4 regions of the Methylorubrum extorquens genome follow, and region 3 is predicted to be linked to each of the others. Evidence: riboswitches for the same ligand, from Rfam matches in the RefSeq annotation. Region 3 holds a riboswitch; each other region holds the start of a gene.
The links. A riboswitch is a leader RNA that binds a small molecule or an ion and turns the genes downstream of it on or off. The one in region 3 is predicted to bind cobalamin.
Positions count from the first base shown of each region.

Region 1: another riboswitch for cobalamin. It lies ahead of J2W78_RS21390 (CbtB domain-containing protein); the one in region 3 lies ahead of J2W78_RS15845 (TonB-dependent receptor).
Region 2: another riboswitch for cobalamin. It lies ahead of J2W78_RS20615 (TonB-dependent receptor plug domain-containing protein); the one in region 3 lies ahead of J2W78_RS15845 (TonB-dependent receptor).
Region 4: another riboswitch for cobalamin. It lies ahead of J2W78_RS22815 (TonB-dependent siderophore receptor); the one in region 3 lies ahead of J2W78_RS15845 (TonB-dependent receptor).

Region 1 is NZ_JALJXF010000001.1:4,577,149-4,584,459, reverse strand. Features, by position in the region: gene J2W78_RS21410 (DUF4349 domain-containing protein) at 1-389, opposite strand, end outside; gene cobW (cobalamin biosynthesis protein CobW) at 386-1,420, opposite strand; gene J2W78_RS21400 (DUF1636 family protein) at 1,417-1,824, opposite strand; gene J2W78_RS21395 (CbtA family protein) at 1,817-2,590, opposite strand; gene J2W78_RS21390 (CbtB domain-containing protein) at 2,620-2,799, opposite strand; cobalamin riboswitch at 2,841-3,041, opposite strand; gene cobU (bifunctional adenosylcobinamide kinase/adenosylcobinamide-phosphate guanylyltransferase) at 3,108-3,641, shown strand; gene cobO (cob(I)yrinic acid a,c-diamide adenosyltransferase) at 3,641-4,243, shown strand; gene J2W78_RS21375 (PAS domain-containing sensor histidine kinase) at 4,474-6,255, shown strand; gene J2W78_RS21370 (response regulator) at 6,313-6,705, shown strand; gene fae (formaldehyde-activating enzyme) at 7,062-7,311, opposite strand, start outside.
Region 2 is NZ_JALJXF010000001.1:4,414,916-4,422,226, reverse strand. Features, by position in the region: gene J2W78_RS20620 (ABC transporter substrate-binding protein) at 1-403, opposite strand, end outside; gene J2W78_RS20615 (TonB-dependent receptor plug domain-containing protein) at 411-2,390, opposite strand; cobalamin riboswitch at 2,512-2,708, opposite strand; gene J2W78_RS20610 (NAD(P)/FAD-dependent oxidoreductase) at 2,993-3,886, opposite strand; gene J2W78_RS20605 (class I SAM-dependent methyltransferase) at 4,030-4,893, shown strand; gene J2W78_RS20600 (oxidoreductase) at 5,231-6,052, opposite strand; gene J2W78_RS20595 (DoxX family protein) at 6,205-6,582, opposite strand; gene J2W78_RS20590 (MATE family efflux transporter) at 6,610-7,311, opposite strand, start outside.
Region 3 is NZ_JALJXF010000001.1:3,350,161-3,357,471, reverse strand. Features, by position in the region: one part of gene J2W78_RS15865 (IS5 family transposase) at 1-64, opposite strand, end outside; gene J2W78_RS15860 (hypothetical protein) at 385-552, opposite strand; gene J2W78_RS15855 (hypothetical protein) at 595-933, opposite strand; gene J2W78_RS15850 (hypothetical protein) at 1,087-1,377, opposite strand; gene J2W78_RS15845 (TonB-dependent receptor) at 1,541-3,784, opposite strand; cobalamin riboswitch at 3,906-4,105, opposite strand; gene J2W78_RS24755 (hypothetical protein) at 4,469-4,600, shown strand; gene J2W78_RS15840 (hypothetical protein) at 4,694-5,113, shown strand; gene J2W78_RS15835 (hypothetical protein) at 5,248-5,511, shown strand; gene ccmB (heme exporter protein CcmB) at 5,555-6,223, opposite strand; gene ccmA (heme ABC exporter ATP-binding protein CcmA) at 6,220-6,867, opposite strand.
Region 4 is NZ_JALJXF010000001.1:4,894,773-4,902,083, reverse strand. Features, by position in the region: gene urtA (urea ABC transporter substrate-binding protein) at 1-1,142, shown strand, start outside; gene J2W78_RS22820 (DUF1624 domain-containing protein) at 1,159-2,346, opposite strand; gene J2W78_RS22815 (TonB-dependent siderophore receptor) at 2,346-4,493, opposite strand; cobalamin riboswitch at 4,655-4,863, opposite strand; gene J2W78_RS22810 (tlde1 domain-containing protein) at 5,308-6,489, shown strand; gene J2W78_RS22805 (YybH family protein) at 6,626-7,009, opposite strand; gene J2W78_RS22800 (OsmC family protein) at 7,042-7,311, opposite strand, start outside.

The DNA.
Region 1 (7,311 bases), 1.2 Mb from region 3:
ACGAAGGCGACGTAGGCGGCGACCGCGGCGTGCGGCAGCCGCACCTCGATCTGCGCCTGCGGCGGGCTCGCGCCGTTGCCGTCCCGGATCGAGGAATTCAGCAGCGTGCAGGTCGCGGTCTCGTCGAGGCAGCGGTCGCGGGCGGCGGCGAAGTGCGGGGCCACCCGGTCCGGCCCGAGGCCGACGGTGAGGTCGTGGCGATAGGCGAGCTTGGCCGCGCTTCCCTCACGCGCGGCGGAGACGAAGGGCGCGGGCGCAGGGGCCTGGGCCATCCGCATCTCCGCGTCCGCCTCGCGCCGGCTGTTGGAGCAGCCGGCGAGAAGGGCGAGGACGGGGACCGCGAGCCAAAGCCCGCGCGGCAGTCGGCCTGCGGCCGCGCCCCGGCTCATCCGCGCAGGGCGGCGGCGACCGCAGCCTGATCGAAGCCTTTGAGGCCGATGACGACGAGGCGTCCGTCGCGCGGCTCCGAACCCTTCCACGGGCGGTCGTAATGAGAGGCGACGCGCCGGCCGACGCCCTGCACCACGAGGCGCATCGGCTTGCCCTTCACCTCGGCAAAGCCCTTGATCCGCAACACGCCCTCGGTCTCGGCGGCCTTCTCCACGCGGGCGGAGAGATCTTCCGGGCTGCCGGCGATGCCGACCGGGATCGCGACGGATTCGAAATCGTCGTGGTCGTGATCCTCGCCCTCGCCGTGATGCGAGGGCCGGGCGTCGAGGTCGTTCTCGGCCGCCGCTGCGATGCCGAGCAGGACCCGCGGGTCGAGCCGGCCGTGCTCGGTCGCGACGATCTCGACGGCGCGCGGCAGATGCGCCTCGATCTCGGCGCGGACTTGTCGGAGGCCGGCCTCGTCGAGCAGGTCGGCCTTGTTGAGCACCACGAGGTCGGCGCAGAGGATCTGGTCCTCGAACACCTCCTCCAGCGGGTTGTCGTGATCGACCGATTGGTCGGCCGCGCGCTGGTTGGCAAGCGCCTCGGGGTCCTCGGCGAACATCCCCGCGGCGACCGCCGGGCCGTCCACCACCGCGACCACGCCGTCCACGGTGACCCGCGAGCGGATCGCCGGCCACTGGAACGCCTGAACCAGGGGCTTGGGCAGGGCGAGGCCGGAGGTCTCGATCAGGATATGCTCCGGCGGCTCGGGCCGGTCGAGAAGCTTGGTCAGCGCCGGCACGAAGTCGTCGGCGACCGTGCAGCAGATGCAGCCGTTGGGCAGCTCCACCACCGAATCCTCGTTGCAGCCCTCGATGCCGCAGGCGGCGAGGAACGAGCCGTCGAAGCCGAGATCGCCGAACTCGTTGACGATGATCGCGAGCCGGCGCCCGCGGGCGTTCTCGACGGTGTGGCGCACGAGCGTCGTCTTGCCAGCCCCGAGGAAGCCGGTGACGATGGTGCAGGGAATCTTTTCGACGAGGCTCATGATGGGGTCTCCCCTCGGGCCGCCTTGAGCGGCGGGATGCGGGCCACGACGCCCTTGCGAAACGCCTCCGGCCGCTCGCGCCAGGGCACGACGCCGTCGGGGGTTTCGAGGTAGCGGCGCAGACCCGCCAGGATGGTACGGGCGGCGGTATCGGGGTCTTCGAGCGCGTCGAAGTCGCCGTAGACGTAGGTCCAGCGGTTCGGTGAGGCGACCGCCACGGTGCAGGGCCGCTTGCAGACCGAGAGGCACTCGGCCCCCTCGATCGTCAGGCCCGGCACGGGCGCGCGCCCGGCCTCCGCATGCAAAGCGGCCAGCAACTTGGCCCCGGCGCGTGGCTCGGAGGCATCGCCCGCCGCGCGGCAGGTGGTGCAGACCGACAGGATGGCGGTGTCCGAATCAGGCATTCGCGCGGGCACCCGCCTCGCGGCCGAACAGGCCCCAGGCCCAGCCATAGGCCAGCCCGATCACCGCCCAGAACACGAAGCCGATGGCGAGCGAGCGCGCGGCGAACTGCGCGGCCGTGGCCGGCGGCACCTGCGAGCCCACGGTGTCGATCGATTGCGGCGCGCCCGCGAGATGCGGCGCGACGATGAGGACGAGGCCGCCCAGGATCGTCAGCGGCACCCGCCGCACGGCGATCAGGTAGAGGCCGAGCCCGGTCGCCACCACCGTCATCAGCCACCACGCCTGGCGCAGCACGAGCGGCGCGGCGCCCATGCCCGGCAGTTCCGGCGGCAGGCCGATGGCGGGTGCCAGCGCCACCGCAAGGAAGCCGGCGATGCCGACGACGAGGCCGCCCTGCGGGGTCGGCTCGCGGCGAAGCGCCAGCATCACCGCCGCCAGAAGCAGCGCGTAGCCGACGCCGCCGACCAGCGTTGCGAGACCGGTGAAGGCCATGCGCTGCAGGCCCGGTGCGGGCTGCCACTCGTCGGCCTTGCCGTGGTCGTGCCCGCCCTCGCCGTGACTGTGCTGGGACGGCGCGTGGGCCGGTACGATCAAGGCGGCGAAGGGGGCGTCGGTTGTCGGTGTGAGGGCGGCATGCGCCCCCTCGCCCTCATAGGTCTCCGCTTGAAGGATCAGCGGGGAGGTCAGCGCGAGCTGAAGGCCCGTCGCGACGACGGACGCGAGGAAGCCGGCGACGAGCGCCGCCGACAGCAATCGGGTGATCATGGAACTGCTTGAAGCCGCTGGAACGCGGATCAGTGGCAGGGGAAGTTCTGCGCGTGGCGGAAATCGTGCGCCGCGTTGTGCAGCACGGTCGCCGGAGCGAAGCCCGCCACGAAGACGAGACCGAGGCCGAGGAAGGCGGCGACGAGAAGCGCGCGGGCGCCCTCGGCGGAGCGGGTGGTGGCCTGGGTCTGAAGGGTCGCAGTCGTCATCGGGTCACGGGCTCCGGCCGCCCCACCGGCGGCGTTCGAGAACAAAACTTCGCGGGACGGCAGGTCTCCTGGCTCGCGGCTGGTGTCGTGCCTGCCGCCTTCCCGGATCACCCGGTGGCTCGTGGCAGGAACTCGCCGCTTACAGTTGCGGGGGCAGCCGCGGAATCGAGGTTCTTGGAGAAACCTCTCACCGCATTCCCTTTTCACCCCGTTGCCGGGGCACCGTCACGGGCCGCTTGTAACGCGGAGCGGCCAGCCTTGCAAAGCGCCATTGCGTGAACGGACGCCCCCGGTGCAAACCGGCGGTCATGACGGAGGCTGCACCCGACCGGATGACCCTGGTGCTCGGCGGCGCGCGCTCGGGCAAGAGCGCCTATGCCGAGCGGCTGATCGAGGCCTGTCCGGCTCCTTGGCTCTACATCGCCACGGCGCAGGCCTGGGACGAGGAGATGCGCGTCCGCATCCATGAGCACCGGGCGCGGCGCTCGGGCTCCTGGCAGACCCTCGACGTGCCGACGGCCCTGCCGGAGGCGGTGGCCGCCGCGACCGGGCCGGTACTGGTCGATTGCCTGACGCTCTGGCTCACCAACCTGCTGCTGGCCGAGGCCGATCTCGAAGCGGCCACCGACGCCCTGGCACGGGCCTGCGCCGCGGCGCCGGGCCCGCTGGTGCTCGTGGCCAACGAAGTCGGCCTCGGCATCGTGCCGGACAACGCGCTCGCCCGCCGCTTCCGCGATGCGGCCGGGCGGCTGCACCAGCGGTTGGCGCGCGACGCCGACCGGGTCGTGCTCACCGTCGCCGGCCTGCCGCTGACGGTCAAACCCTCACGCGAGAATCCTTGATGACCGAAGACGATACCCGCCACCGCGAAAAGATGGCCAAGCGCAAGGCGGTGCAGGACGCCGAGGTCGCCTCGAAGAAGATCGAGAAGGGCCTGCTCATCGTCCATACCGGCCCCGGCAAGGGCAAGACGACCGCCGCGCTCGGCCTCGTGCTGCGCATGCTCGGGCGCGGCCACCGGGTCGGCGTGGTGCAGTTCATCAAGGGCGCCTGGGACACCGGCGAGGCCCGCGCGCTGAAAAACTTCGGCGATCAAATCGCGTGGCACGCGCTGGGCGAGGGCTTCACCTGGGAGACGCAGGACAAGGCCCGCGACATCGCCGCCTGCGCCAACGCCTGGGACACGGCCAAGACGCTGATGGCGGATTCCAGCATCCGCCTGCTCGTCCTCGACGAGTTGAACATCGCCCTGCGCTACGACTACCTCGACCTTGAGGCGGTGCTCGCGGACCTGGCCGCCCGGCGCCCCGACCTCCACGTCGTCGTGACCGGCCGCAACGCCAAGCCGGCGCTCATCGAGGCCGCCGACCTCGTCACCGAGATGGGCAGCGTGAAGCACCATTTTTCCGCAGGCGTGAAGGCGCAGGAGGGGATCGAGTTTTGAGTTCGCGCGTCGTCGCGCGATTCTGGATTCCAAACCCAATCTGATTGACGCGGCAAAGGGCTGCTCAGGGCGGAAAGCAGATGTTGATGCCATGACTGCGAGCGGACACGTCGCATTCATTGCATCGGAAGCGCACGAAACCAACATCGGTCAATTGACCTGGCCGACGGCGTCCGCCTCATGGATCCATGACGCAAGTTTCTGAGCCGTGGATCGGCCGCGAATGTGGGATGTCCGCCTACATCCGTGACCATGACTGGAGCGCGACGCCGCTCGGCCCGGTCGGGCGGTGGACGGAGCGTTTCAAGCTCATGGTCGAGCAAGTGCTCGCCAGCCCCCTCATATCGGGCCTCACCTGCGGACCCGAGCGCATCCTCGTCTATAACGAGGCGGCCGCGCGGCTGTTCGGGGACCGACACCCCGGCGCACTCGGCCGTCCCATGTCCGAAGCGTTCCCCGACACGTGGCCGGTCGTCGCCCCCCTCTACGAGCGTGTGTTCCTAGGGGAGAGCGTGCATGTGCCGGCTCAACCGTTCGACCTGGGCGGGAGCGAGGTGTTCGACACCTACCTGACGCCCATGCGGGACGAAGCCGGCGCGGTGATTGCGGCACACATGGTCGGCTTCGAGATCGGCGGCCGGTTGCGCACCGAGGCGGCGTTGCGGGTGAGCGAGGAGCGGCTCGCGCGCGCATTGGAGGCGGGCGATGTCGGCGTGTGGGAGATCGACCTCGCCACGCTGGACGCTTGGCGCTCACCGCAGCACGACCGCATCTTCGGGTACGAAGCACTCCTGCCCACGTGGACCTACGACACGTTCCTCAATCATATTACGCCGGAGGATCGGGACTCAGTCGACGCCTGCTTCCGAGACGCCATCGCCGCGGGCGGGCAGTGGAACTTCGAGTGTCGAATCCGGCGCGCGGACGGCAAACTCCGGTGGATTGGGGCGCAGGGTCGGATCGATCCCGGCGCGGGACGACACCTCCGGCGCATGAAGGGGACGGTGCGCGACATCACGGAGCGCAAGAGTTCCGAGGCGGCTCTGCGCGAAAGCGAGGAACGGTTCCGCGGGCTCGTCGAGGGCTTCGGCCAGTTCAGCTGGGAGGCGCACCCAGACGGGTCCATCGTCGCCGACAGCCCAGGCTGGCGCGCCTTCACCGGCCAGCGGCTGGACAAGTGGCAAGGCTACGGCTGGCTGGATGCGATCCATGTCGATGACCGGGCAGCGACCGAACAGAAGTGGCGCGCGGCGGTCGCCGCGGGGAGCGCGGTCGATGCCGAGTATCGCTTGTGGCACGCGTCCAGCGCGTCGTGGCGGTGGTCGAACGTTCGCGTCGTGCCGATTACGCGCCCCGACGGCACAATCCGTAAATGGGCGGGAGTCAACATCGACGTCAACGATCGGTGCATGCTGCAGGCACGCCTGGAGGTTCTGGTCAACGAGTTGCAGCACAGGGCGCGCAACCTGCTGGGTGTCGTCGCCGCTATCGCCGACAGGACGGTCAAGCGCGGCGGGTCGGTCGAAGCGTTCGAGGAACGGCTCCAGGCGCTCAGCCGGGCACAGGGCCTGCTCAGCCGAAGCGGCAGCGATACCGTCGAGGTCGGTGCGCTGGTGCGGGCGGAACTCGCTGCACACGTGGACGAGTCATCGGACCGGATTGAGGTCGGCGGGCCGCCGGTGCTCCTGACCGCGCGGCAGGTGCAGAACTTCGCGCTGGCCCTACACGAGATGGCCACCAACGCCGTCAAATACGGCGCACTGAGAAACGATACCGGCCGTCTCGCCGTCACTTGGGATGTGACACGGGATCAGCGCGGACGGCCTCGGTTGGTTTTAAGCTGGATCGAGACCGGTATCCGCGTCGATCCGGGGCAGACCACGCGTCGCGGCTACGGCACCGAGCTCATCCAGCAGGCCCTGCCCTACGCGCTCCAGGCGAGCGTCGGTTATACGCTGGGCGAGAATGGCGTGCGCTGCCAGATCGACATGCCGATCACTTGCCCTGTGTAAGCGACAACACCCTTACGAGGATGGAGGATCGCGGATCGAGCGCTTCCAGAGCCTGCAATGCCCGACCTTGCCCAGCCTCTTGCCGGCCGCTTCATTCTGGTGGTCGAGGACGAGTATCTGATCGCCATGCACCTGAAGCGCTGGCTCGAGGAAGCCGGCGCGACCGTGATCGGACCTGTGCCGAGCGTGGATCGGGCGCTGGACCTGATCGAGGATGTCACCCTCGATGCGGCGGTGCTGGACGTGAATCTCGGCGACGGGGATACGGTGTACCCGGTGGCCGAGACGCTGACGGGTATCGCCGTGCCGTACCTATTCGCCACGGGGCAAACGGAGCGGTCTCATGCGAACAACCGTTGGGAGCAGCCATCTCTGGCGAAGCCCTTCTCGAAGGACGAGTTACTGCGCACACTGACCGGGCTAATGACATCCCCACGACAATCCTCCTGAGGCGCTCTCCGTCGTTTGCCCGGGGGGATGTGGTCCATGATCGGCTGAGATCTTGATGGACTGCTGTGGGTCGAAAGCGGCGACCTCTCATGGTCAAGCGAATTGAGTTCGAACTCGGGAACTTGCCATGGACGTCCGCCCGATCCGCACGGACGCCGACCTGACCGAGGCCTTGCAGGAAATCGACCGGCTCTGGGGCGCCCCTTTGGGAACGCCGGAGAGCGATCCCGTGGAAACCCTTCACTTCGCCATCGGCGAGATGGGGCGCTCGGTGGAAACTGCCGATCGACGCCCTGGCGAGACCGTATCGCTTCGAGCGGGACGCGGCCTGAGCCGCGCCCCTCATCCGCAAAAACTCAGTACTCGACGATGTCTTCCAGCGCGTAGTGCTTCACCGTCTTGCGGTTGGCGATCAGCTCGTCGATCGTCGGCTCGCCCTTCATGGCGCGGGCGATGGCGAGCTTCGTCGCCTCGTAGTTGGTGCGGTAGAGATCCTTGCGGTCGAGATTCTCGTCCTTGCCGCAGCGCTCGTCGAGCCAGATCGTGATGATCATGCACAATTCGTCGAGGCCGTCCTTCGGCAGGATGCCCTCGATCACGCAATCG
Region 2 (7,311 bases), 1.1 Mb from region 3:
GCGCTCGCGCGACCTGCCGGATCTGGGAACGCACGCCGTCGAGGTCGGTCGGCACGCCGAGTTCGAGCACGGGCGAGCCGACGCGCTTGAGCATGCCGACGGTCGCGCGCGTCGTGAAGGCGCCCGCGATGACGAGGTCTGGCCGGAGCGCGACAACCTCCTCGGTAAGGCCGCGCGTCACCGGAACTCCGGCGGCCTCGGCTGAGACCGTCGATCCGCGTGGGTCGCCGGCGAGATAGGTGACGGCCAGCACCTGGTCGCGGTCGGCGAGCCGCAGGACGAGCTCGTCCGCGCACAGGTTCATCGAGACCACGCGCACCGGCGCCTCGGCCATGCCGGCGGCCTGGGCCGCGGGCACGGCGGCCAGGACCGCCGACAGAAAGGTCACGGCTCGTGACGGCATCGTCACCTCAGAAGCTGGTCAGGCGCACGCCGCCGTAGACGGCGAGCCCCGGCCCGAGGAACCCCGTCGGATTCTCGTAGCGACGGTCGAACAGGTTATCGATGCGCCCGAACACGCTGACCGTCTCGCTGACATCGTAGTTGACCGCGAGGTTGACGAGGGTGAAGCCAGGGTTCTTCAGGCGTGGAACGGAGAAGTCCCGGTTGCCGTCGACGAAGGAACCGAGCACGATCACCGTGCCGCTGAAGCTCAGGCCCGGCGAAGGGTTCCAGAACGCCGTGGCGCTGCCCTTGTGTCGCGGTCGGCGCAGAAGCTCCTGGTTGGTGATCTCGTTCTTGGTGACCGTGTTGGTGTAATCGACGCGGCCCGACAGCGTCTCCGTGAACCGGACCGAGGCGAACGCCTCCGCACCGTAGGATACGGCCTTGCCGACGTTCTCGTTCGAGGTGAAGCTCGCGTTGGTGTTGATGAGGTTGGTGAAGTCGTTGCGGTAATAGGTGGCTCCGACCAGAACCCGGTCGCCGAGCGGCTGCTCGAAGCCCGCATCGTAGCCGAGGCTCTCCTCGGGCTTGAGGTTCGGGTTGGCGAAGAAGTTGAACGCCGGGAAGCTCTGGTAGAGTTGGCTCAGCGTCGGCGCCTTGAAGCCCGTCCCGACGCTGCCCTTCAGGCGCGTGTCCGTGAACGGCAAGATGTAACTCGGTGCGACCCGGAATGTGGTGGCCGGGCCGAACTGGTCGTTCTCGTCATGGCGGAGATTGGCGACGAGGAAGGCGCGGTTGAACGGCGTGAGCTGCACCTCGCCGTAACCCGCGGTGTTGCCGTTCCTCGCCCGCAAGGAGTCGGGAACGGAGCCCGGCGAGGTCGTGAACAGGCTCTCCTCGTCCCGCTGGGCGCCGAACAACACGATGTTGCCGGGTGAGAGCAGATAGTCGCCGCGATACTCAAAGCGTGTCCGTTCGCCCAAGCCCGTGGTCCCGTCGGGTGTCGCCAGCGGATCGAGAGGCCCCTGCTGCCGGTTGAACAGGTTCGAGTAGTTGATGGCGAGGATGTTGTGGAAGCCGGCGAACGGCGTCCACTCGGCCTCGTTGCGGGTGAAGATTTGCTGGACCGCCGCCTCGCTGCGGAAGGCCGCGGGTGCCGCCGGGAAGGTGCTGAAGTCGTCGCCGGTCAGCAGCAGCCGTGAGTTGATGAAGCGCGTGACCGAGTTGATGCGGAACGTGTCGGTGAACTGGTAGCCGAACTTCGCCGAGACGGTCTCGTTGTCGTAGAAGTTCGGATGGATCGGGCGCCCGAACGGCACGAGGTCGGGCGGCGTGACGGGGGTTGCGGCCGCCCGGAAATGGGCGACCGAGACCGAGTAGTCGAAGCCGTTCTCGGCACCGCTGATCCGACCCGACTGGTTGAAGGTCCCGAACGAGCCGCCCTCCAGGCGCAGCGACGCCCGCGCCGGCCCCTCGCCGCGCTTGGTCGTGAAGGAAATCACGCCGCCGATGGCGTCCGAGCCGTAGAGGCCGCTCTGGGGGCCGCGCAGCACCTCGATGCGCGCGAGGTCGTCCGTCAGGAGTTGGCCGAAGTCGAACGACCCGTTGCCGTTCGACGGGTCGGTCGCGTCGATGCCATCGATCAGCACCTTGGTGTGGTTGGAGTTGGCGCCTCGGATGAAGACGGAGGTCTGGCCGCCGGGACCACCCGTCTGAACGACGTTGAGGCCCGGCACCTGCTGGAGCGCGTCCGGCACGGTGCGGCGCTGCTGCTGTTCGAGTGTCCGCTCGGTCAGCACGGTCACGCTCGATCCCACCTGGGCGGTCGGTGTCGGCACGCCGGTCGCCGCGACCGAGATTTCGTCGAGGGTGGTCTCGACGCCGGCCGGGGCGGCAGCGAAGGGGGCGGCGGTTTGCTGGGCCGCGGCGGGAGCGCAGGCGAGGATGGGAAGGGCGCAGGACAAAGCCAGCGCTCCGCGAAGCGCGGATCGGCAGAGATGGGGCACGGCGACAGGGCCTCGGGCAACGGCAGTGGCACGTCACCGCGAACGAGGCCTCGGCGCTCGCGTCCCGATGGGATCACGCCGCTTCGACACCCGCCAGGACACCCCGCCCGACGCGTTTCGCGTGTGACCACGACTGACGGCAGGTCTCCTGGCTCGCGGGTCGCTGCCCTCTCACCGTCTTCCCGGGCGAGGCTGCCCAGTGACATGGTGGCGGAAGGCTCGCCGCTTACAGTTGCGGGGGCAGCCGCGGCATTGAGCTTTCGCCCTCACCGCGTTCCCTTTTGATCCCCGAGGGGAACCGTCAAGCGAGTGTTATTTCAGGGCCGCGCGTCGAGTCAATGAAATCGAAGCCCGGACTTCCTCCGTCTTCGTGCCGAACAGCATCCACCCGCTGAACGACGGCTTCGCGCCATTGGCGGACCTCTGCATCCGATCTCACGAAGGTCTGCTTACACAAGAAGAGTAGCCGCACGCATCGAAAGCTGCTGCCGCGGTGGATGGCGGCGCACACCACCCGGTCGCAGGAAGCGGTGCGAGACTCCTGGAGTTTGGCAACAGGCTTCGGGTGGGCAGCGGGGTTTAAGCGGCATCCACCGCCGCTCTCAAACCACCATCGATTGCTGGGCGAAGATGCCCGCCATCGCACCTTGCGATGATGCCTGGGTGACTGAGGGCATTCCGGGGGTGGCGAGGTCACCGGCGGCGTAGATGCCGGGCACGTTGGTTTCGCGGCGCTCGTCGACCTTGAGGGCGATGCCGCCGGGCGTGTCGACCGTGGCGAGGCCCAGTGTTTCATGCAGGCGTGCCGAGGGCTTGTTGCGAGGATGCGCGAACAGGATGTCGACCGGGACATGGAGGCCGGTGTCGACAATGACGCCGGCAGCATCGCCCCCGTGATTCACGACCTCGACGATCCGGCCATCCACGACAGGTACGTTGCGGCTCGCCAGACTGGCGCGGATGTCGGGCTTGATGTCGTGACCGTCGGCGAAGAGCGTCAACGTGTCGGTCCAATCGCGATACAGCTTGGCAAAGTTGTTCGACTGGGGCCCGGACCAGACAAGGCCCCAGTGCCGGCCCGCGACCTCGAAGCCGTCGCAATAGGGGCATGGCACGATGGACTTGCCCCAGCCTTCGGCAAAGCCCGGGACAGCGGGCATTTGATCGGCGACGCCATAGCTCAGGATCAGGCGGCGCGCCCCGAGGCTTTCGCCATCGCCGGTCAGGACGGAAAAATCGTCGATGGCTCCGGAAACGCTGTCGGCCCGCGCGCTGACCAGCCTGATCGTGGGGTAGCGCGCCAACTGCCGGCGCGCCTCGGCCAGGATGTCCGATGGTGGCTTGTGGTCGTGGCCGAGCAGGCCGTGCGAATGGCCAGCGAAGCGGTTACGCGGCAGGCCGGTGTCGAGAACGGTGACCTTGCGGCGGGCACGGCCGAGCTGCAGGGCGCCGGCGAGGCCGGCAAAGCTGCCGCCGATGATGATCACATCATCCATGGTGATGAGCTCCGCGTCGCGAATGGCGGGGGGGCCAAGTCTGGCGCGCGACCGCTTCGGCGGCCTTCCCCTTTGGCTTGCGTTCGCCGACTTTATAAGAATATAAATTTTGAACGCAATTTATTTTTCGAGAAGGGTTTGACATGGCGGAGCGAGATGCCGTTCAGGCCGCCGATTGGAAGGGTCAGGACGGGGGGCGCTGGGTCGCTTACCAAGCCCGGCTCGAAGCCATGCTGGCTCCGTTCGGTAAGGCCGCTCTCGAAGCCGCCGCGCCCGCGGCGGGCGAGCACGTGCTCGACGTCGGCTGCGGCGCTGGCGCATCGAGTTTCGCTCTGGCCGCCCGTGTCGGCGCGAAGGGGCACGTGCTGGGCGTGGACATATCCGAACCGCTGATCGGCAGAGCTCGCGCCCTCGCGCCAAGGGATATGCCGGCCATGTTCCAGCTGGCCGACGCCGGCAGCGTCGCGCTGCCCGAGGGCGCGTTCGACATCCTGTTCTCGCGGTTCGGGGTGATGTTCTTCGACGATCCGATAGGGACGTTCGAGCATCTGCGCCGCGCGCTCCGGCCGGGCGGCCGGGTCGCCTTCGTCTGTTGGCGCGGCGCGGCCGAGAACGATTGGGTGCGCCTCCCGATGAGCGCGATCAACGACATCGTCCCGCCGACTGCGCGGCCCGATCCCGAGGCACCTAGCCCTTTCGCGTTCGGCGACCGCGGGCGGGTGGAGCGCATCCTGTCGGCGGCCGGCTTCACCGATATCGATATCGCGCCCTTCGATGCTTCCGTCCCGTTCGGCGAGGGCGAGACGCGGGACGCGGCAATCGACGACGCGGTGGAGATGACGTTCGAGGTCGGCCCGCTGGCACGCGCACTCGCTGATCAGCCCGACGACATCCGCGCCCGCGCCTTGGCCGCGGTTCGTGCCGCCTTCGCGGGCCGCGCCAGCGAGCGGTCAGTGATGATGGACGCCGCCGCGTGGATCGTCACGGCGCGCAATCCGGCAAGCTGACTGGGGGGCACCAGGGAAGACGCCCCTCTCGATGGCTCGGCGTCAGCTATGGGAACGGGGTGGGCACGGTCAGTCCGTCGTTCACCCCGTTCGCGCTTGCCCTGCGCCAGGACCAGCGTTCCTCGGCAGGCATCGATCCCCTGCGTTGAGGTGGTCGGGCCGGACGCCTCGTACAGACGCACGTTCATCCGCACCTGAATCGGCTTGATCTGGAGTTTCCGAGCGCCTCAGTGGCACTGAGCTTCGTTTCGACCACGAACAAGAGGCGCCGCAGAGGCAATTCAAGTCCGAGGACGGGTGCCCGCCTGTCGAACGTGAGCCTGACCGTTGCGAGTATTCAGGACATCGGCGGAAGCTGCATTTCCTTACGAAGGGCCTTGTCGAAGGCGCCCGCCGGGACGAACCGGCGCAGGAGGCTGACCTGCCGCGCCTTCGGTCCCGCCGCGTAACGGCGCTTCGGCGCCTCCGCGGTCGCGGCCTTCAGGATGACCTTCGCCACGACCTCGGGCGCATCGGCGGTCTTCATGACCTCGCTCCAGAACTTGCCGCGCCCGGCCCGGTCCGCCTCGTAGATGGCCAGGGGCTTATCGGGCCGGACCAGGTTCTCGTCGAAGGCAGTCCGCGTGAAGGCGGGCTCGACGAGCACGACCCGGATGCCCTGGCCGCGAACCTCGTGGTCGAGCGACTCCGAGTAGCCCTCGACCGCGTGCTTGCTGGCGCCGTACAGCGCCATGTAGGGGGCCGGTATGAAGCCCTGCACCGAGCTGACGTTGACGATGCGACCGCCTCTCTGGGCGCGCATCAGGGGCAGAACCGCCTGGGTCGTCCGGATGACGCCGAACAGGTTCACGTCGAACATGGCCTGGGCTTGCGCGACTGAGGTCTCCTCGGCAGGGCCGCTGATACCGAAGCCGGCATTGTTCACCAGGAGATCGATGCGTCCGGTCTCGCCGAAGACCGTCTCGACCATGTCGGCGACGGATGCCTCGTCGGTGACGTCGCACACCAGCATCCTGGTCCCGCCGCCCCCATTCGGAGCGGGCTTCCGGCTCGTCCCGAACACACGATAGCCCGCGGCCTGCAAGGCCGTTGCGGTCGATAACCCGATGCCACCGGCTGCGCCGGTGACGATTGCGGTCTTGATGCTTCCCTGAGCCACGATGCCCTCCCGTTGTCGCGACAGGCCACCCGCCGCACGGCTTAATAAATTACGTGCATAATTTTAATTGGCAAGCCGCTGCGACGGTGTCGTGGCGGCTTGCCGCATCGGGAATGGAGAATGGCCCGTAGAGCCGCGTACCGGTTCGTGGTTCAGCCCCGTCGAGGTAGAAGCTCACCTCGCCGGGCGAAGGCGAGGCCGCACAGAAGCACCAGCAGCCCCAGCGCCGGAGCGGCCATCACGACCGGGTCACCGGCGCGAAGGTGACTGAAGACACCGCCGGCCATCAGCGCGGCCAGCAACAGCGCCCCGTAGGCGACGGAACCCCGGACCCAGAGCGAGCCCGCGCCGAGCAACTGGGCGATGCCGACCGCGTACATGAACCAGGACGGGTAGCCGAAGCGCCCGAAATTCGAGACCTCGAACTCGGACGCCGTGAGCTTCATCCCGGCCGCGACGACGAAGACCACCGTGAGCAGGAGTCGGAGCGCCCACTCGCCGAGGCGTCGCCCATTGGATGTGACAATCATCGGGGGCGTCTCCTCAAGACGGGACGGTCAGCGCCTGGCGACCGCAGCCGCGGCGGGCAAGGGCGTCACGGACGGGAGGTCGGTGGGATCGCGCGAGAACATGCGGCCCGTCGCGAAGGCCGCTGCGTTGACGAGGCCCATGACGACGAACCCGGCCGAGACGGCGAGGAAGGTGCCACCCGACCCGAACCCGAGCGCCGAGGCAGTCCAGGCTCCGCCCAGCGCCACCCCCATCCGGAGCAGGCTGGCAGCGAGCGGCCAGCCGACGCGACCCGCGCCCTGGGCTGCGAAGTAGAGGGCCAGCCCGAACCCGAAGAACCCGTAGAACGGGCCGACCACACGCAGATAGAGCGAGCCCGTGTCGAGCATCGCCGGGTCGTCCCCGAACAGGCCAAGCCAGGCGACCGGATGCAGGGCGGCCGCGATCCCGATGCATTCCGTCAGGACGCCGGCGGCGGCTGCGCCGGTCAGGGCTGCCCGACGGGCGCGGGCATGGTCCCCGGCTCCCAAGGCCGTACCGACGATGGCCGCGATGGGCGAGCCCAGACCGAAGACGAGGGGAACCAAGAGATATTCCAGCCGCGCACCGGTGCCGTACCCGGCCACGGCCGCCGGCCCGGCTGCCCCTACGAAGACAGTGGCGGCGATGACCGTGACGTTGGAGGTCACGCTGGCGATGCCCGAGAGCACCCCGATGCGGAGGATCTCCCGGGACGGGGCCCAGGTCAG
Region 3 (7,311 bases):
TCGCGGCAGGAAGAAGCGGGGCGATCTCCTGCCAGAGATCGTCGGGGAGGATCGGTTTGGTCATCCTCTCCAACGCGACATAACCCGTTTTGTTAGGCGCTCTAAGAACCGGGCTTCGATGCCGCATAGGTCAGTACGGGGGAGGCGGCCCGCGTCCATTCTGCACTCGCAAAGTTGTGCCAGAAGACGTGCGGCTCGAACAGCATCTTCGGCCGCTTGAAGTGCACCTCAATGAAGAGTGGTTGACGCAACCGCTTCAGTGGATCCGAGCTCGAGGGGCGCTGAGTCTAGAGTGCACATCGACCTCGCACGTCTGCGTCGTGGCGAGTGGTGGACGACATCAAACTTGCCCGGCTTCGTCCGCGTGGACGGATACGGCGAGCACTATTGGCCCGCTTCGGCGAGATAGGCCGGGCGCAGATGCGGTGCTACCGCTTCAAGGTAGGGCTCGACGACGGCGCCGAAGGTGACCGCAGCCCTAGCCTTGGCCTTCACTTTCGCCGCATGCGGCACCAATTTCCTGCTTGCCGCTTTGTATGTGCGCTCGATCAACGGCGGATCGGGCCTTTTCGTCGTTCTTGGACGAGCGCTTCCTCATTCTGCGGCGCCGGACCGGCTGCTCTGCAGCGAGACGCAGGTTCGCACCATGTCACTCAGCGTGAGATCCTTGGTGTCGCCGATGTTGGCCACCTCCTCCAGACAGCGCATGAAATAGCCGCTGTCGAGATCCGGCGAGAGCGTGCTCATCGATTTGCCGACACGGTTGGTGAAGTCGATCTTCTCACTCGCTCCGGCGCGCGGCCACAGCGATGCTTTGTCGTCCATCTTCAGCCGGGCTGCCGCCAGCGACGGGCTGAAAAGAGTCAGCGCCGCCACAACACCCATTGCTGCCGCCCGGCCCATCGTCGCGCTCCATCTCATGGCGTCGGACACGGTACCGACCGACCGGGGGCCCAACGCGACGGCGTTGGCCGACGTTGCATCGGGCCTCGCGTGCGCGACGAAATTAAGCGATTTCTCAGAGACTTATCTGCGGTGATAGCTGGCCCGGCGCGTCCGGGGGCATCGTCGGCGCCGAGCAGGTCCTTAGCGCGAGCTACCGCCCCCGCTTCCGCCACCCGCGCTGCCCTGCGGGATGGCACGCTCCGGCTGGCCGGCATTGCCGCCGGCCGCCGAATTGGTGGTGATGGTGTCGGCCCCCGTGGCGCCCGGCGCGATGACGTAATCAACGGTGTTGCCCGTCGTGTTGGTCTGGCGCTGGATGATCGTGCCCGGCGGGAACGGGCCGCCAGGGATGCCCGGGGGGCGCGCCTGAGCGATGGCTGCCCCAGAGCCGAGGCAGCTCAGAACGGTGACGGTGAGAGCGATGCGGTGCATCGAGGAACTCCTGAACGAAACGAACCCTTCGCATCCCGAAGGCGTGCGAAGGATCAACCATCCGCAAGGCAAGTCCCCCATCGGCCGTCTGGTTTCCCGGTGGAGCCTGCGGCGTGGTGACGACACGCGCAGGCGTCCTTGCTCGAGCGTCCCGGCGCGTCGTTCACCACGCGATCGTGTAGGCGACCTCCAGCGAGCGCGGGCGCCCCAGCACCCAGGCGGTGCCGACGCCGTTCACGGCGCTGCCATCGACCGCGTAGATCGTATCGAGCAGGTTGAAGACCCGCAGAGACAGGCGGGAGCCGGCGGTGACCTGATGGTCGAGGCCGAGATTGACCAGCGTGTAGGCCGGCCGCCGCGCGGTGTTGCCGAAATCGGAAAAGACTTCGCCGACATGCTGGAGGCCGACGCGCCCCTCCCAATCGCGGGCGAAGGCCCAGTTGACCCAGAGGTTAGCCACCTGCTCCGGCACGTTGATCGGCTGATTGCCGGCATAGGAGACGGCAACCCCACCGACATTCTGGGTGAAGTCGTCGTACTGGGCGTGAAGCAAGGCGAGGTTGGCATCGATGCGCCAGCCGGGGGCGGGGAGCCACGACAGCGCGGCCTCCGCGCCGAGGGAGGATTGCTGGCCGACCTGCGTCGAGACCGTCGGCTGGCCCGGAACCGCCGAGATCAGGTTGTCCTTGACGATGCGGTAGCCGGCCAGCGTCCACTCGACGGCGCCGCCGAAAACGAGGCCCTTGGCGCCGACCTCGACCTGACGGCCAGTCGAGAGTTCGAAGCCGGCCAGCGATTGCGAGAGAGTGATCAGGCTGTTCACCGGATCCGTCGCGGTGGCGTATTGCGCATAGAGCGATGTGTCCGGCGTCGGCTCGTAGAGCAGCGCGAAGCGGTAGCCGAGGGCGCGGAACGAGCGCTCGAAGGTCGCGCCGCTGCGCAGATCCTCCCGGTACAGACGCGGCGCATCGAAGCGCACGCCGGTGAGGAACGACAACCGGTCGGTCAGGAAAAGCCGATCCTCGGCGAAGACCGAAGCTTGGTTCGTGCGCGTGGCGTAGGCCGGGCTCGCCCGCCCTTCCGGCGGGAAGAAGCCGGGATCGTAGTTGTTCAGGGGCACGCTCGTCGGCGTTTCGGAGAAGGTGAAGTTGTTGGTGTGCCGGAAGCTCACGTGGTTCACGTCGAAGCCGGCCGAGAACGTGTTGGCTAACCCGAAAAGGGAACCGCGGAAGGTCGCGTCGAACCGATTCCCGACCTGTTCCTGGCTGTGGTAGATTTCAAGATAGTCGGAGCGGTCGACGAGGCCGGTTGTCGGGTTGAAGCGGTACTGCTCGACGTCGCGCCAATGCCGGCGGCTTTGAAGGCGGTAGGCGGTGTTGCGCACCGTCACGTCGGCCGAGGGGGTCCACTCCGTCCGGAACTGCGTCCAGTTGTCGGTCCAGGCGATCTTCGAATCGCGGACGTTGTAGTTGTTGAAGCGGATGGCGTCGGGGACACGCCCGTTCACCAGCGGCGAGCCCCAGTAGCGGGTGGGCTCCTGGTAGCCGAGATCGTGGCTGAGCGTGAAGGCCAGATCCGGATTCGCCTGGAGCGTCAGTGCGCCCGAGACCGCGAGGTTGCGGAAGTCGCCCTCCGGCGTGATCCAGCCGTCGGCACGGTTGCCGCTGACATTGAGGCGGTAGGCGAGCGACTCGCCGATCGGCCCGGTCGAGTCGACCGCCGCGCGGGCGATGCCGTCCTCACCGAGACCGAAGCGCGCGACGTTGAGCGGCGTGAACAGCGGCTTCTTCGAGACGACGTTGACGATGCCGCCGATGGCCCCGTCCCCGTAGAGAACCGAGGCCGGCCCGCGCAGCACCTCGATCCGTTCCACGTTCCACGTGTCGAACGGGAAGGTAACGGTGTTGGCGCCGACGTAGAGCCGGGTGCCGTCGAACAGCGTCTGGATCGAATTCTGACCGGCAAAGCCGCGGGCGGTGAAGAAGCCGAGTCCATTGCCCGGCGAGCCGAAGGCCGTGATGCCGGTGCCGTTCTGCGACACGGCTTCCAGCACGCTGGTCTGACCGCGCAGACGGATCGTCTCGCCCGAGATGATGTCGAGGCTTGCCGGTGTTTCCAGCGGCGTGAGACCGAGACGGCTCGCCGAGCGCGATGGCGTGCGCAGGTTGAGGCCGACGGGCGAGGACTGCGTCAGACTCGGCGTCCGCAGGGCCGCGGCGGCCTCCGCTCCGACGGCGTCGGCCGGCGCGTTGGCGGGCAAGCCGATCCCGGTACCGCCTTGCACCGCGATCTCATCGAGATGCGTCAGCAGTGCCTGAGCCCGAACCGGGCCGGACAGTGTGAGCGGGAGGGCGGCGACGGCGGACAGAAGAGACCAGCCGCAGGAGCGGCGGTGAAGGGGGGACATGATGGAAACGAGGCCTCGGCAGCAACGGTGGCACGTCACCGCGACCGAGGCCGATCCGCTGCGGGCCACGAGCCTTCAGCGTCTCGACACCTGCTGGGACACCCCGCCCGGCATGGCTCGCGTGTGACCACGGCTGACGGCAGGTCTCCTGGCTCACGGGTCGTTGTCCCCCATCGTCTTCCCAGGCGAGGCATGCCCAGTGACGTGGTGATGGAGGGCTCTCCGCTCACAGTTGCGGGGGCAGCCGCGGGATCTGGCTCGAAAGCCCTCCACCGCGTTCCCTTTTGATCCCTTGCGGGAACCGTCAACGGTCAAGCTATCGCCAAGGCTGCGCATCGGTCAATGCGCCCGTCGCCCGGGGTGCCCCGTTGCGAGGGGCGATCCACAATCGCGGATCGGGCCTGTGCGCAGGGGCGCATGGCAGCCAAAAAGAAAAAAGGCCGCCCCGAAGGACGGCCCGAAGTCTAGGGAGGAAACGCCCAAGAAGGGCTGCAGGACCGCGACGCCATCGCGATCCGGCATGGCCATGATTTCTCAGGTTGCAGTGCACAAAGCAATCGCCGACGCGTCGGATCGGGCATGCATTTGTCGCATATGTTCGGCTCCGATCTCATCAGCTCAGGCGGAGCCATTCGGCTGCCCAAGGGTTTCGGTGCTCCGAATGCCCGCTCATGGATGCCAGATATGCCCCGTTGGATGTTCGTGTTCCCCGTCGCGCTGATGATCCTTGCGGGGCTAGTCGTCTTCGCCTTCACGCTGACCGGCCCGACCGACAGCCAGAACACCCACGCTCCCGAGACCGGACAGACCCGCTGACATCGCCGATTCCCGGAATGCGCCGTCCCCTGATCGATTTCGGCCTGCAAATTGCGAAGTTTGCGCGGTCACAATCGTGCGGTGGGGTTCTCCATGCGAGTCGAATGCGTTTTCATCCTGAGCGGCCTTCTGCTCCCGAGCGGCGCTCACGCATTCGAAGCGCATGCGGACGCAGCGGCCTTCGCCGCCGCGGCCCGTCACCATGTCGGTGAACGCGTCACGCTCGATCATTGCCACCTCGTCCACGCGACCGACGACGAGATCACCTGCATCGGCCTGTTGCCGGAGGATGCAGCGGGCAATATCCGCTTGGCCGGCAAGCTTCTGATCCGGATCGCGGCCGCGGAGACGCAAGGCCGCACACGTGCCCTCGAACTGTGCGCCGGTGGCGCTCTCGGCGAAGCCTGCGAGGTGAGCGTGGCGGGCGAGGTGTTCGATGCCTCTCCTTCGTTCGGGCTCGGCGAAGCCCATCTGATGGGACTGCGCGAAGCGACGATCTGCTGGCCTGACTGAATCCGGAGAAGCGCTGCCGAGCTTGATCTTGATAGAACGGTGCTCGCGAGAACCGATAGTGAGCCAGCTTCCGGCGGTGGATCGGCATGAACCCTCAGGGGTCTAGTGCGTTCCAGCTCCAAGGGAGTTTGCCGATGATCACACGTCTCTCGTTTGCCGCGGTTCTGGTCGCGGCCCTCGCCACATCCGCTGCCGCCCAAGGGCCGGCGCAGACCGGTACCGGTGGTGGTCCGACCTCGACCATCTACGCACCGAACACCTCGGCCGTCGGTCAGACCATGCCGCCTCCCGGGGCGGGCGGTGCGACTCGTGGCTCGGGAAATCCCGATCGCGAGAACGCCATGGAGAAGAAGAACGACAAGATCGACACCGGGATCTGCATCGGCTGCGATAAGTAGATCCGGCGAACCGAGACGCAGCCTCCCGAGCGCCGCGCCAGGGTCACTCCGACCAGCGTAGCGCGGCGGCGGCGGCCAGGGTGCCGACCACCGCCGCGATCAGGCTCAAGGCGGCCAGCACCGTCAACGGGGTCGTGAACGGCACCGTGCCGCCCACGGCAGCCTCGGCCGCTGAGACCCCGAAGATCAGAGTCGGCACCATCAGCGGCAGTACGATAATGGCCAGGATCAGGCCGCCCCGACGGATGGTGGCGGTCAACGCCGCGCCGACGGCGCCGATGAAGGCCAGGGCCGGCGTGCCCAGGGCAAGCGTCAGGGCCGTGGCACCCATGGCCTTCGGGGAGAGTGCCACCAGCAGGCCGAACAGCGGAGAAGCGAGCGCCAGAGGCAGACCAGTGGTGAGCCAGGAGGCCAGAACCTTGGCCAGCACCACCAGCTCCAGCGGCACCGCGGCGGCGGTCATCAGGTCGAGGGAGCCATCCTCCTCGTCCGACTGAAACAACCGGTCGAGACCGATCAGGGTTGCAAGCACTGCCGACAGCCAGAGAATCGCGGGGCCGATCCGCGACAGCAGGTTCATGTCGGGGCCCAGCGCGAAGGGCACCAGCACCACGATCATCAGGAAGAAAACGAGCGACAGCGCGCCCGAGCCCCCGACCCGGGCGGCCAGTTTCAGATCGCGGGCGAGGAGGGCGGAGAAGGCACGGATCACAGCCAATCCTCTGCCTGGTACGCCGCCTCGGAGACAGCGTCGGATGTCGCTAAGGCGATGCGCAGCTCGCGGGCATCTTCCAAGCCGAGGGCTTGGTGCGTTGCAGCAACCACGAGCCCGCCTTCGGCCCGGTGGCGTCCCATCAGTCCGGCGAGAACACCCTGCGATGCGAGGTCCAGGGCGGCAGTCGGCTCGTCGAGCAGCCAGAGCGGGCGGCGGCAGACGAGGAGGCGCGCCAGCGCCACCCGGCGCCGCTGCCCTGCTGAGAGATAGCCGACCGGCAAGCGCGCCACGTGCGGCAGGCCCATCGCCTCCAGGGCCGCCTTCGGGGAGGCCGCGGGACTGCCGAGCAGGTCGCGGGCGAATTCGAGATTCTCGGCGGCCGTCAGCGCCGATTTCAATCCGTCCCTGTGCCCGACCACGTGGAGGCATTCCGGCAGGTTCGCCTCGCCGATGCCCTCGGCGCGGATCGTGCCGGTATCGGGCTTGAGGCGGCCGGACAGCATCGTGAGCAGGCTCGATTTGCCTGCGCCGTTGCGCCCGGTGACCATCAAGCCTTCGCCGGGTCCAAGCGCGAAGGAAAGGCCGGAAAAAATGCGGCGTCCGGAGCGGCGACAGGCCAGATTCTCGACGATCAACCGCACGGATCGGCCTTCGATGAGGTTGAGGTCCGCACGCTTCGTCTCGATCCTGCCTGTCTGATCTCCTCGCCTTGCGCGAGGTGACACCGGGACATCTCGCGAGCGGAGAGGTCGGTCTCGTGCGGCCTATAGCGGATCGTTCGACGGCGCGCGAACCGCTCCGGTCGCCGACGGATTGATTCGGTGATACCGGATGGCAGTTTCGCAGGATGGCCGACCATGGGTGCCGAGACATGCTCGGGCTCCACCTGACACGTCCGGAGAGGCTTTTGCCTGCGATCCCGTCGCCGGACGCACACAATCGGAGGCCCGACTCGCACGCCTGACTCTGGATCAACGCGAGACGTTCTGGGACGCGGTACACCGCTGCCACGGCTTAGCCGCGGATGGGAGTCGGGCGCATCGGCAGGGCGGGACCGCGATATCAGTCGCGAGCCTGTGTCATCG
Region 4 (7,311 bases), 1.5 Mb from region 3:
CGCTCGCGCAGGCCGGCGCGGGCGCGCTCGCCGTCACCGACAAGGAGGTGACCGTCGGCATCCTGCACTCGATCAGCGGCACCATGGCGATGTCCGAGACCGGGGCGACCCAGGGCGAGAGGCTTGCCATCGAACAGATCAATGCGAGCGGCGGCATCCTCGGCCGCCAGGTCAAGGTGATCCAAGAGGACGGCGCCTCCGATTGGCCGACCTTCGCCGAGAAGGCGCGCAAGCTCGTCGTCAACGACCATTGCGCGGCGGTGTTCGGCTGCGTGACCTCGGCCTCGCGCAAGGCCGTGCTGCCGGTCTTCGAGCAGTATAACGGGCTCCTGTACTACCCGACCTATTACGAGGGCCTGGAGCAATCCAAGAACGTCATCTACACCGGCCAGGAGGCAACCCAGCAGACGCTCGCCGCCCTCGATTGGGTAACGAAGGAGAAGGGCGCTAAATCCTTCTTCATGGTCGGTTCGGACTATATCTGGCCGCGCACCACCAACAAGATCGCCACCAGGCACATCACCAATGTGACCAAGGGCACCATCGTCGGCGAAGAATACTTCCCCCTCGGCCACACGCAGTTCAATTCGGTCATCAACAAGATCAAGCTCAAGAAGCCGGACGTGATCTTCGCCACCATCGTCGGCGGCTCGAACGTGGCGTTCTACAAGCAGATCAAGGCCGCCGGCATCGACCTCAAGAAGCAGACTCTGGTCACGGTCTCCGTCACCGAGGACGACGTCGACGGCATCGGCGGCGAGAACATCGCCGACGCCTATTCCTGCATGAAGTACTTCCAGTCACTGAAGAACCCGGCCAACGAGGCTTTCGTCGCCGCCTTCAAGAAGCGCTGGGGCGACAAGACCGTCATCGGCGACGTGACCCAGGCGGCCTATCTCAGCCCGCTCCTGTGGAAGATGGCGGTCGAGAAGGCCGGCACCTTCGAGGTCGACAAGGTGATCGCCGCCTCACCCGGTATCGAGATGAAGGATGCGCCGGAGGGCTCCGTGAAGATCCACGAGAACCATCACCTCTGGGCCAAGACCCGCGTCGCCAAGGCCCTGCCGAGCGGCCAGTTCGACGTGGTCTACGAGAGCCCCGAACTGATCGAGCCGAACCCGTTCCCGAAGGGGTATCAGTAGGACGAGGCGGGCGGGGTCAGAGGTAACTCAAACCCCGCCACCGGCTGTGCCGCTTCAGCCGCACCATCCAGCGGCAGGCCGGGTAGAGAGCCAGCGCGAGCGCCGCCGTGATCAGCCAGATCTGCCAGGGCGCGCCGGCCTCGACCCGGCCCGAGGACCCGGCAAGCCCGAGGGCGGCGAGGCCGTCGTGGATCCCGCGAAGGGCCCACAAGTGCAGCAGGTAGAAGAACAGGGGCGCCCCGCCAAAGACGGTCAGCCAGCGTAGACGCGGTTCCGGCAGGCGCTCGAACAGCGCGAGCAGCAGCAGGCCGAGGCCGAGGGTCGCGAGCAGGAAGTCGGCCGAGGGTGGATATTTGGTGAGGTTGATGAAGGACAGGGCATCCGCGCCCCAATCCTTGCCCGGCTGCCAGGAATGTGGATCACCGTAACCGTTGAGACCGCGCAGGACGAGAAAAGCGGCGAGGCTCGCGAGCCCGAGGGCGGCGAGGCATCGGCGGCGGATGGCCGGATCGGAACCGGGCGCGTAGAGCGGCCCCAGCGCGTAGCCCGCGGTGATGACGCCGATCCAGGGTAGCACCGGGTAGGAGGTGCGCGCCGCGCCCCAGGGCAGCGGGATCATCCCGCGTTGGTGCAGCACCGCCCACAGCGCGTAGCCCGGCTGATCGGGCGCGAGCACGATTCCGTCGAGCGCGTTGTGCCCGAGCATGATCGCCAGAGCCACGCCGATCAGTGCCGGGCGCGGCAGCCAGAGCAGGGCGGCGAGCGCCAGCATGCTGAGCCCGATCGCCCAGATCACCTGCAGGTAAAGGATCGGCGGCAGCAGGGTACGGGTCCAGGCGAGGTTCACGAGCGTCACTTCGAGGACGATCAGGAACAGCCCGCGCTTGACGAGGAAGGCGGAGGTCTCGGCGCGGCTGCCGTGCTTTTGCCCGTAGAGGCTCGCCGAAAGCCCCGTCAGCAGCAGGAAGACCGGCGCGCAGAGATGCGAGGCGGCCCGCGTCAGGAACAGGCCCGGCGGCGTGGCCGCGAGGTTCACCGGGTCGCTCACTTGGGCGTGCAGGTAGAAGAACTCGCGCACGTGATCGACCAGCATCAGCAGCATCACGAGCCCGCGCAGGGCATCGATGGCGCCGATCCGGCGGCGCGGAACCACAGCCTCCGGTGCCGCGGCCTCCGGTGCCGCGGCCTCCTGCCGAGCCGGCATCAGAACCGCACCGTCATCGTTCCGGTGAAGCGCCGGGGCGCGCCGGGATAGACCCGGAAGCGGTTCAGGGAACTCTCGTAATACTCGGTGTCGAACACGTTCTCGATGTTCAACCCGAAGCGGAAATTCTCGTAGCGGTAATAGGCGAGCGCATCGACCGCGATGTAGGCCGGCAGGGAGAAGCTGTTGACGGCGTCCGCCGCCCGCTCGCCGACGCCGCGCACGCCGCCGCCGAGCCCGAGCCCCTTCCACGGGCCGGCCTGCACCTCGTGGACCGCGAGCAGGCTGCCCGAATGGCGCGGGACGTTGATGAGCGGCGTGCCGACCCGCAGGGTCGGATCTTCGGTGACCACGGCCTCCGCATAGACGTAGCCCGCCAGCAGCTTGATCTCCGGCGTGATCTGGCCGGCAGCGGTCAGCTCGAAGCCCTGGCTGCGCACTCCGCCGACCGCCACGGAGGAGCCGCTTCCGTTGGCTTCCGGCGTCAACACGTTCTCCCGGTCGATCCGGAAGGCCGTGCCGGTGAGCGCCAGAGCACCGCCATAGAGGTCGAGCTTGGCCCCGACCTCGTAGCCGATGCCGGTCTCCGGCGCGAACGGCCCGGAGGCGGCGACGGCGGCGGCATCGGGACCGATATTGGGCCGGAAGCTCGTGCCGACATTGGCGTAGAGGGAGAGTTCGGGCAGCGGCTGGTAGACGAGGCCGGCCCGCGGGGTTGCCGCGAAATAGGTCTGATCGACCTGGGAGCGCGGAATGCGCTCGCGGAACGACTGCTCGAAGAAGTCGAAGCGTACGCCGAGCAGCGCCTTCCATTCGGGCGTGAGGACGATCTGGTCCTGCGCGTAGAGGGCGGTGTTGGTGATCCGTTCGAGGTTGTTGCGTGGGATGGTGATCGGCGGCAGCGGCTGGCCGTAGCGCGGATCGTAGATGTCGATGGCGTAGGGGCTCGTGCGGAAGTTCGAGCGCAGGTAGAGCACGCGGCTATCGGTGCTCTCGCGCTCGAAGCCGAGCAGCATGGTGTGGCCGATGCCGGCGGTGTCGAAGCGCCCGACCACCTCGGCTTGGCCGATCGCCGTGTCCCAGCGGTAATCGCGCACGTTGCGGTCGCGCGAGACGGTGCGGTTGTCGGCCGCGATCGCGCGGATCTCGGCGGATTCGCCCTCCAGCGTGCCGGTGTTGAAGTGGGTGGCGAGCCGCATCTGCCAATCGGCGTTGAAGCGGTGATCGACGCGGACCTGCATCGTGTTGTTGGTCTGATAGGTGCTCTGGCCCGGCTCGCCGAGGAACCGCGAGATCGGCAAGAGCCCAAGCCGCCCGTTGAGGGCGATGACGCCGCGGTCGAACACGATGCGGTTGCGCAGAAACTCCGTCTCGACGGTGATCCGCGTGTCCGGGGTGATCTGCCAGCTCAGGACGGGCGCGACGAGCAGCCGGTCGCTGTCGACGAAATCGCGGAAGCTGCCCTGGCGGCCGGCGGCGAGGTTGAAGCGGTAGGCGAGCGTGCCCTCCTCGTTCAGCGCGCCGCCGGTATCGACCGTGCCGCGGAACTGCCCGAACGAGTCCCACAACCCGCCCATCTCGACGAAGCGCTCGACGGTTGGCTGCTTGGTGATGATGTTGACGAGCCCGCCCGGATCGCTGCGCCCGAACAGCCCGCCGCCGGGGCCTTTGAGCACCTCGACGCGCTCGACGTTCTGGGCGTCGGGCGGGGGCGGCGTGCCGCGGTTGAGCGGAAAGCCGTTCTTGTAGATCTCGGAGGTGGTGACGCCGCGGATGGCGTAGCTGAACACGGACAGGCCGCCGAAATTGTTCTGCTGCGCCACGCCCGGCGTATAGTTGAAGACCCGATCGACACGGGTGGCGGCGAGATCCGTGATGACCTCGCGCGGGGCGACCGTGACGATTTGGGGCACGTCGCGCTGGGGCGTATCGGTCTTGGTGCTGCTCACCGCGCGGTCGACGCGGTAGCCCGGCGTCGGCCCGATCAGGCCGATCGTGCCGGCCGCCGCCGTCCGCCCATCGGGCGCGCCGTTGCCGACGCCCCGGCTCCGGCTTTCGCCTTCGACCGCAAGCTCCTCCAGGGTGACCGATTCCTGCGCCCGCGCCTCCGGGACGGTCAGGCCGGCGCAGAGCAGCGCGGCGAGCATCCAATGCGGGCGCCGGATCGGGACGTCGATGGCGTTGAGGCTCGTCCGAACTGTCACAAGGCGCGCTCTGGCTGTTCGGACGCGCGCCCGAGCGGGTGCCCGCCGGGAGCGCAGGGAACGCTCCCACCGATCAGGCACGCCGCCGGAGCACCCCGCCCGGGGGACATCGTCGCGCCAAGGCAGGTCTCCTGGCTCACGGGTCAGCGCCCCCATCTCGGCCTTCCCGGTGCAGGGCACCAGTGACCGTCGGCGACGGAGGCTCGCCGCTCACAGTTGCGGGGGCAGCTTCGGCCTCGCCCGGACGGGCTTACCGAATTCCCTCTTAGCCCTCGGACATGCATCCGGGGGAACCTTGGCCGCAGCAACTTCGCTGCGATGCGGCGCAGGGTCAACATGCCGAACAATGAAATGTAACAACATCACACAGTCTGTGGCCCGCAGAGCACAAGGGTCCAGCAGCAAGTCGCGTGGCGGGTGCGCTTTCTTCATCGGCTCGAACGCGAGGACACGAGCCAATAGCGACGGTCCGATCGGCCTCGTTGTCGGCTGTCGATCGCGAATTAGCGGTGGGTCGAGAGGCCGGCCCCTCACCGCCTCGTGGCGCGCACCAGCCATCGAGAAGATGCATCGAACGATTTTCGAAGGACGGGACCGAGCTTTAGGCAAGATTAACCAAGATCCCGTTCAATGACGAAGGCTTAAGGTTGATCCTTCCCTAATCGGCGAAGCCATCTCGTTTGTCATTCTGGCACAGATAGGCCGGGGATGACGGCGCGAGGCCGTGTGGGATCCGCGTTGTCGAGTACCGCCCGCAATGGACATCGCTGAGCTCGTCCAGAGCCGCTCCGCCCGGCCCGTCATCCGCCGCCGCCGGCGCCCGCCTGTCGCGGCGCTCGCGTTGACCGCCCTCGGCGGTCTCGCGGTCGCCGGGATGCTGCAACCGCAGGATCGGGCCGCGCCTGCCCCCGTGGAAACCGCGCAGGTCTCGGGCGAGACCGAAGGGGCGGAGACCGTGCAGGCCGCGCCCGGCGCGCTGGCCTGGATGCTCGATCCCACCCCCGTTCTCGACACCGCGTCACGCGGCTTCGTCCCGCGGACCCCGCAGGCTTCCGCCTTCCGGGCGCCGCCCGCCTCGGAGCCTTCCGCGCCGGAGCCGGCCCCGACCCTGGCCGCCCTCCCCGCGGACCAAGCCGCCGACGCCGCGCCCGCAGTCACGCCGCGCCCGGCTGCGCCGACGGCCCGCCTCGCCCTCACGGTGCCACTGCCGGTGCGGCGGCCCGACGAATTCCGCTACGAGCCGCGCATGCAGACCGCCCGGGCGGCGACGCCTCGGATCGCCACGGCATCCGCGGCGCGCGCCTCCACCGAGCCGACCCGCAGCGTGTTCAGCGCCGCCGTTACCGACAACCGCAACTTCCTCGAGAAGATGTTCGATCTGCCGGGCTCGGCGCCCGCGCCTGCCTCTGCCTCGGACAAGGCGATGGCCTATGCCGGGCTCGACAGCGGAGCGGTCGATTCGGCGGCGCGGCGGCGCGTCGTGCCCGGCCCGGTCTCCGAGCCGGGGGTCGCCGTCTACGATATCAGCGCCGCCACCGTAACGCTGCCGAGCGGCGAGGTGCTGGAGGCCCATTCCGGCCTCGGCGTCGCCCAGGACAACCCGGACCACGTCCATGTCCGGATGCGCGGCGCCACCCCGCCCGGCGTCTACGATCTGCGGGAGCGCGAGGCCCTGTTCCACGGGGTGCGGGCGATCCGCCTCAACCCGGTCGGCGGCTCGGCCGCCATCCACGGGCGCGACGGCATCCTCGCCCACACCTACATGCTGGGCCCGAGCGGCGCCTCGAACGGCTGCGTCGTGTTCCGGAACTACACCCGCTTCCTCCAGGCGTATCTCAGCGGGCAGGTCCGGCGTCTGGTCGTGGTGCCCGGCACCGCCCCCGGCGTCTTCGCGGGCCGGCGCACCGCCACGCCGCGCCGCTCGGCCTCCGCGGACTAGCGGGTTTCCAAAAGGGATCATCCCTTTGGCGGGATACCGGGGCTGAGCCCCGGCTTCCCATCAACCAGGGCTCTGTCCTGGACCCGCGAAAGGCCTCGTCCTTTCGAAACCTCTGACTTGGGGCTCGGTGAGCCCGTCAGCCTTTGGCGACGGGCTTGAGCTTGAGTTGGTCGATGGCCCAGCGCCACGTTCCGTCCGATTGCCGGCGGGCCGACTCGACCGAAAGCGCTCCGTTCGGCAGCCGCGCGAAGGTCAGCGCGAGGTCGCCGTTGCGGATCGCCGGCAGGGTCTCGGGTTCGGGAAAGTCCGACTTGCGCGCGAGCAGATCCGTGTAGAAGCGGCGGATCTCGTCGTGGCCGGTGGCCACGATGTCGCCCGCGGCCACCACGGCCTGCGGCTCGTACAGGGCGACCAGCCCCTCCGCATCGCCGGCATTGGCCCGCTCGTGGAAGAGCCGGGCCAGATCCTCCGGCTCGCGTGCCACCTCCATCTGCGTCACGTCCCGCTGCGTCTCGCTCATCGGTCGTTCCTCCCTGTCTGTTTCAGGCCTATCTATTTCAGGCGGTTGCCCTGCCCGTCGCGCACCGCGACCGCCACCGGAACACCGGCCTTGACGCTCTCGGACACGGTGCAGAACTGCTCGAACTGAGCGAGCACCCGGTCGAGCCGATCCATCGACGCGGCGGGCGCGCCGAGCGCGATATCGACCTCGATCCCGACGAGGCGCAGGCGGCCTTCCGCGTTGCGGGCCACGCGCCCGATCGCCTCGGCACTCACGCCGCCGCCCTCCTGCCGGTACTTGCCCAGCGCGAAGGCGAGGCT